One region of the Streptomyces sp. LZ34 genome, then DNA from elsewhere that is predicted to be linked to it. Evidence: riboswitches for the same ligand, from Rfam matches in the RefSeq annotation. Region 1 holds a riboswitch; the other holds the start of a gene.

Region 1 (3,199 bases):
TCCAGCAGCTGCTCCAGGCGCGCGATGTCGCCGTAGGAGTCGGCGCGGGCCATGGGCGGCACGAGGTGGTCGACGAGGGTGGCGTGGGCGCGGCGCTTGGCCTGCGTGCCCTCGCCCGGGTCGTTGACCAGGAACGGGTAGATCAGCGGCAGGTCGCCCAGCGCGGCGTCGGGGCCGCAGGCGGCGGACAGGCCCGCGTTCTTGCCGGGCAGCCACTCCAGATTGCCGTGCTTGCCCAGGTGCACCATGGCGTCGGCGCCGAATCCGCCGTCGGCCTGGGGGGTGGCGATCCAGCGGTAGGCGGCCAGGTAGTGGTGGGAGGGCGGCAGGTCGGGGTCGTGGTAGATGGCGATCGGGTTCTCGCCGAAGCCGCGCGGCGGCTGGATGACCACGAGGAGGTTGCCGCGGCGCAGCGCGGCGAGCACGATCTCGCCCTCGGGGTCGCGGCTGGTGTCGACGAACATCTCACCCGGCGGCGGCCCCCAGTGCTCCTCCACCGCCTCGCGCAGCTCCTGCGGCAGCCGGCCGTACCAGCGGCGGTAGTCGGCGGCGGGGATCCGGATCGGGTTGCGGGCCAGTTGCTCCTCGGTGAGCCAGTCCTGGTCGTGGCCGCCCGCCTCGATGAGGGCGTAGATCAGCTCGTCGCCGTCGCCGGAGGCGAGGCCGGGAAGCGCCTCGGGCCCCTCCTCGGGGCCCAGGTCGAAGCCGTCCGCGCGCAGCCGGCGCAGCAGGGCGACGGCGCTGGCGGGCGTGTCCAGGCCGACGGCGTTGCCGATGCGGGAGTGCTTGGTGGGGTAGGCGGACAGGACGAGCGCGAGGCGCTTGTCGGCCGCCGGTATGTGGCGCAGCCGGGCGTGTCGTACCGCGATCCCCGCGACACGCGCGGCGCGCTCGGGGTCGGCGACATAGACCGGCAGGCCGTCCTGGTCGGTCTCCTTGAAGGAGAACGGCACGGTGATCAGCCGCCCGTCGAACTCCGGGACGGCGACCTGGGTCGCCGCGTCCAGGGGCGAGAGGCCCTCGTCGTTCTCCTCCCACGCGGCGCGCGGGCCGGTCAGGCACAGCGCCTGTAGCACCGGGACGTCCAGCGCGGCCAGCGCGCCCGCGTCCCACGCCTCGTCGTCCCCGCCGGCCGACGCCTCGGCCGGCCGGGTGCCGCCCGCGGCCAGCACGGTGGTCACCACCGCGTCGGCCTCCGCGAGGGCCTCCAGCAGCTCGGGCTCGGGCGCGCGCAGCGAGGCGACGTACAGCGGCAGCGGGCGGCCCCCAGTGTCCTCGACGGCCCGGCAGAGCGCCTCGACGAAGGCGGTGTTGCCGCTCATGTGGTGGGCGCGGTAGTAGAGCACGGCGACCCGCGGGCCGGTGACGCCCTCGCGTGCGGTGCGCTCCAGCGGGCCCCACGAGGGCGCGGGCGCGGGAGGCTCGAAGCCGTGGCCGGTCAGCAGGACGGTGTCGGACAGGAAGCGGGCCAGCTGGCCGAGGTTGCCGGGCCCGCCGTGCGCGAGATAGGCGTGGGCCTCGGCGGCGATCCCGACCGGGACCGTGGAGGCCTCCATGAGCTGGGCGTCCGGGGCCTGTTCGCCGGTCAGCACGACGACCGGGCGGTCCCCGGCGAGCAGCGTGTCGAGCCCCTCCTGCCAGGCGCGCACCCCGCCGAGCAGCCGTACGACGACGAGTTCGACGCCGTCGAGGAGCGCGGGGAGGTCGTCAAGCGGGAGCCGGGCCGGGTTGGCGAGCCGGTAGGGCACCGGGGTCTGTGCCGCGCGGGCACTGAGCAGATCGGTGTCGGACGTCGACAGCAAAAGGATCATGCGACGGCAGGCCTTCCTCGGGGTCCGCGCCCCGGGCGGGTTGAAGACGGCGGGAGTTCCTGGCTCGCGCGGCCGTCGCATACCGGCTGCCGCGCTCACAGTGGCGGGACCGCGCCGGATTTCCACCGGCTTCCTACCCTTTTTGCCGTCGTGTGTGGTGGCGGGTCGGGACCGACCCGCCGGTGAGCATAGTAGGCGTTCCTGACCTGCCGCGGGGCGGTGAGCCGAAGGCAATCGTCGGTATGCTCGCCGCCATGCCCCTCCCCCCGACAACCGCCCCACCAGGGGATGAAACCCCCGTGCGCGGTCGCGCCGACGCCTGCCCCGGCGCGCTGCGCCTGCACCCGGCGGACGACGGCGCGCTGGCCCGGGTGCGGCTGCCCGCCGGGATCCTGACGGCACGTCAGGCACTCGTGCTGGCGCTCGCGGCCGAGGAGTTGGGAGACGGCCGGCTGGACCTCACCTCCCGGGGCAATCTGCAACTGCGCGGCCTCGATGCGGAGTGCGGGGCCGGGCTCGCGGCCCGGCTGCGGACGGCCGGGCTGCTCCCGTCGGACCGGCACGACCGGGTGCGCAACATCGTGGCGTCCCCGCTGTCCGGGCTGGACGGGGCGGGGTACGCGGATGTCCCGGCGTGGGCGAGGGAGCTGGACGCCCTGCTGTGCGACGACGCGCCCGCGGGTTCCGGATTCGCCGAACTGGCGGGGCTGTCGGGCCGGTTCCTGTTCGCGCTCGACGACGGGCGCGGCGATGTGGCGGCGCTGGGCGCGGATGTGACATTGATCGCAGCGCCGGACGGCGAGGCGGTGCTGCGGCTCGGCTCCGGCGGGGAGCGGGCACGGCCGCGCGCTGAGGCAGGGCCGGAATCCGGTGCGCCGCCGGCGCCGGACGGCCCCGGCGTGGCAGGCCCCCGGGGCACAGGCGACGGCCCGGCGCGGCGGGGCGGCCCGGCGGGCGGTGACGACACGCCGGGCGCCACGCGGCCACTGAGCCGCCCGGATCCTCCGGCCGGGCCGGTGGGCGCGCCGGGCGCCGAGCTGCGGGTCGGCGCCGACGACGCGCCGCGCGCCGCCGCGGTGGCGGCGCTGGCGTTTCTGGAGGCGGCGCGCACAAGCGACACCCGGGCGTGGCGGGTTCGCGATCTGCCGACGCGACACGCGGTGACGGCGGACGCGTTGGCCCGGCGGCTCGCGGAGGCCGGAATCCCGGCGGCGCGCCCCGGACCTGAGCCCGGCCCCCGGCCGAGCGACCGGCCCCCGGCGCCGGTACCACCGGCGGAAGCCGCGGCGGCCACCACGGAAACGGCCGAAACCCGGCGACGGCCCGGCACTTCCGGCGCGAGCGGATCAGCCGGTCCCGCGCTGGGTCCGGACCCGCGGCCGGGCGAG
Region 2 (3,199 bases), 2.4 Mb from region 1:
CTGGGCGGCTGGCGCATCATCCGCACCATGGGCAAGGGCATCACCGACATCCAGCCGCCGCAGGGCTTCGCCGCCCAGACCGGCGCCGCGACCGTCATCCTCGCCTCGTCCCACATCGGCTTCGCGCTCTCCACCACCCAGGTCTGCTCCGGTTCCGTGATGGGCGCGGGGATCGGCCGCAAGGGCGGCGTGGTGCGCTGGTCCACCGCGGGCCGCATGGTCCTCGCCTGGGTGCTCACCCTGCCCGCCGCGGGCCTCGTCGCGGGCGGCGCGGCACTCCTGGCGGACCAGGGCGACTGGGGCGTCACGGCGGTCGCCGTGCTCGCGGTCGCCGCCTGCGCCGGGATCTGGGCGGCCTCGCGCCGCAAGCCCGTCGACCACACCAACGTCAACGATGTCAACGAGGCCGCGACGGCGCCGGCCGAGCCGGTGGGCGTCGTCACGGCCGCCCTCCAGTCCGTGGCCCCGCCGCCCGCCGGGCCGGTGGCCCCCGCCGTTGCCGCTTCCGCCTCCTCCTCCGCCTCCTCCGCCACCCCGGCAGGCGCATCCGCGGCCACCGGCAGCACCAGCTAAGGAAGTAACGCGATGAGCATCGACTGGGCGGCTCTCGGCCAGGTCTTCGGCATCAGCCTCGCGGTGACCGTCGGCTTCGTGGGCGTCTTCACCCTCGGCATCCTCGGCACCTCCCGCAAGCCGCGGCAGGCGGAGGCAGGCCCGACCGCCGCCGCCACCCCCTCCGGCACCTCGGCCCCGGCGGGCGCGGCCTTCAACCCCGCGCGCGCCGGCGCGTACGCCTGCTTCGCACTGTGCGCGGCGGCCGTGGTGTACGGCATCAATCTGATCGTGGCCTGACCCGCTCGACCCACCCACGGCCGCCGGGCCGGAACGCGCCGACCAGCGCGGACCGCCCGGCGGCCGTGGCATGTGCTCCTCGGCACACTCACGCAGGGTGGGGCATTCGCGAGTTGACGGCCATTCGCGGCCCATGGTGGACTTCCGGAGCCAAACGGCGGCAGGAGAGGAAGCCGGTGAGAATCCGGCGCGGTCCCGCCACTGTCACCGGGGAGCGCTCTCCCATCACCTGTACGAGTCACGGCCGTCCACACGGAGGCTGGAAGACCGGGAGAAGCGCGGATCCGGGAGCCAGGAGACTCTCACCGCCGGTCACGTCGAACCAGGGCGCGGACCCTGAGTGAGGACATACCGCCATGCCCGGCACCGCCATGCCGCCGCCGCCCCACCCGCGGCCCCTTCGCCACATCCCGACGCGCCGAGGCAAGACGGCGGACTGACGATGCGTGCCGATCACGCCTCGTACGCGTGCGGCGCCGCCCTCGGCTTTCTCGGCGACCTCGCCCTCGGCGATCCGCGCCGCGGCCACCCCGTGGCCGCGTTCGGGCGCGCCGCCCTGGCCGTCGAGCGGCTGCTGTGGCGCGACCACCGCGGATCCGGGGCTCTTTACACCGCGCTGTGCGCGGGCGGCGTGGCCGCGGGCGCTGTTCTGTCGGTGCGCGCCGTACGGGCCCTGCGAGGCCCCGCGTTGGGATGCCCCGCGTTGGGAAGCCTCGCCTCGGGCAGTACTGCCTCGGAAAGCCCCGCCCTGGGGCGCCCTTCCCCCGCCGCGCAGACCCTGCTGACCGCCGCCGCCACCTGGGCCGTGCTCGGCGGGACGACGCTGGGCCGGGAGGCGCGCGCCGTCGGCGGCGCGCTGGCCGCCGGGGACCTCGACGCCGCCAGGCGGCGGCTGCCGCACCTGTGCGGGCGCGACCCGCAGGCGCTGGACGGGCCTCAGATCGCGCGCGCGGTCGTCGAGTCGGTCGCCGAGAACACCTCGGACGCCGTCGTGGGCGCACTGGTGTGGGGGGCCGTCGGCGGGGTGCCGGGCCTGGTCGGCTTCCGGGCCGTCAACACCCTGGACGCGATGGTGGGTCACAAGTCGCCGCGCTACCGGCGGTTCGGATGGGCCTCGGCCCGGCTGGACGACCTGGCCGGCTGGCCCGGCGCGCGGCTCACCGCGGCGCTGGCCGTCCTGGCCGGGCCCGATCCGCGCGGCGCGTCGCGCGCCTGGCGGCGCGACGGCCACCGCCATCCGAGCCCCAACGCGGGCCCTGTGGAGGCCGCGTTCGCGGGCGCGCTCGGCGTACGGCTGGGCGGCACCCTCGCGTACGGCGGCCGCGTCGAGCACCGGCCGGTGCTCAACCCCGGCGGGCGGCCGGTCGAGGCCGCCGACATCGAGCGCGCGGTACGGCTGTCGCGGCGCGTCGGCGCCCTGGCGCTCGGCGCGTCCGTCACGGCCCGGCTGGCTGTGGGGGCGCTGCGGGCGGCTCGTACGGTCGCGCCCCCGGTCGCGCGGCCCGGCGCCGCGCCCGTACGCGCCGCGCGTGCCTCACATGGCGCGCGGGCCCGTTGGGCACGGTCCATGCGGACACTCGGCGCGGGCTGGTCGGGCGGCCCGGCGACGGCGCGGCCCGTGGCCGCTGGGAGGGACTACGGATGAGCGGAATACACGGCGGGGGCGCGGGTGCGAAGGGCGGGCCGGGCGGCGGGCTGCTCGTCGCGGGTACGACCTCGGACGCGGGCAAGAGCGTCGTCACGGCCGGGATCTGCCGCTGGCTCAGCCGCAAGGGCGTCAGCGTCGCGCCCTTCAAGGCGCAGAACATGTCGCTCAACTCCTTCGTGACCCGCGACGGGGCGGAGATCGGCCGCGCCCAGGCCATGCAGGCCGCCGCCGCGCGCGTCGAGCCGAGCGCGCTGATGAACCCCGTCCTGCTCAAGCCCGGCAGCGACCGCAGCAGCCAAGTGGTGCTGCTGGGCAAGCCGGTGGGCGAGCTGAGTGCGCGTGGGTATTTCGGGGGGTCTGGAGGGGCGTCCCCCGGGGAAAAGCTGCCCGGCGGGCGGCGGGAGGCGCTGCTCGGGACCGTCACCGAGTGCCTGGCCGAGCTGCGGCGCACCCATGACGCGGTGATCTGCGAGGGCGCGGGCAGCCCCGCCGAGATCAATCTGCGCCGAACCGACATCGTCAACCTGGGTCTCGCCCGGGCCGCCCGGCTGCCGGTCGTCGTGGTCGGGGACATCGACCGCGGCGGCGTCTTCGCGTCGTTCTTCGGCACGACCGCGCTGCTCTCCGAGGCCGACCAGCGGCTTGTCGCGGGCTATCTGGTGAACAAGTTCCGCGGCGATGTGACCCTGCTGGAGCCAG

What was found. A riboswitch is a leader RNA that binds a small molecule or an ion and turns the genes downstream of it on or off. The one in region 1 is predicted to bind cobalamin.
Region 2: it holds a riboswitch for cobalamin, as region 1 does, so the genes downstream of both, ACWY4P_RS41545 (cobalamin biosynthesis protein) here and cobN (cobaltochelatase subunit CobN) in region 1, are expected to answer to the same signal.

What each region holds. Positions count from the first base shown of each region.
Region 1 is NZ_CM132680.1:12,026,782-12,029,980, reverse strand. Features, by position in the region: gene cobN (cobaltochelatase subunit CobN) at 1-1,811, opposite strand, end outside; cobalamin riboswitch at 1,843-2,002, opposite strand; gene ACWY4P_RS51525 (nitrite reductase) at 2,111-3,199, shown strand, end outside.
Region 2 is NZ_CM132680.1:9,652,437-9,655,635, reverse strand. Features, by position in the region: gene ACWY4P_RS41555 (anion permease) at 1-573, shown strand, start outside; gene ACWY4P_RS41550 (hypothetical protein) at 586-852, shown strand; cobalamin riboswitch at 973-1,173, shown strand; gene ACWY4P_RS41545 (cobalamin biosynthesis protein) at 1,295-2,497, shown strand; gene ACWY4P_RS41540 (cobyric acid synthase) at 2,494-3,199, shown strand, end outside.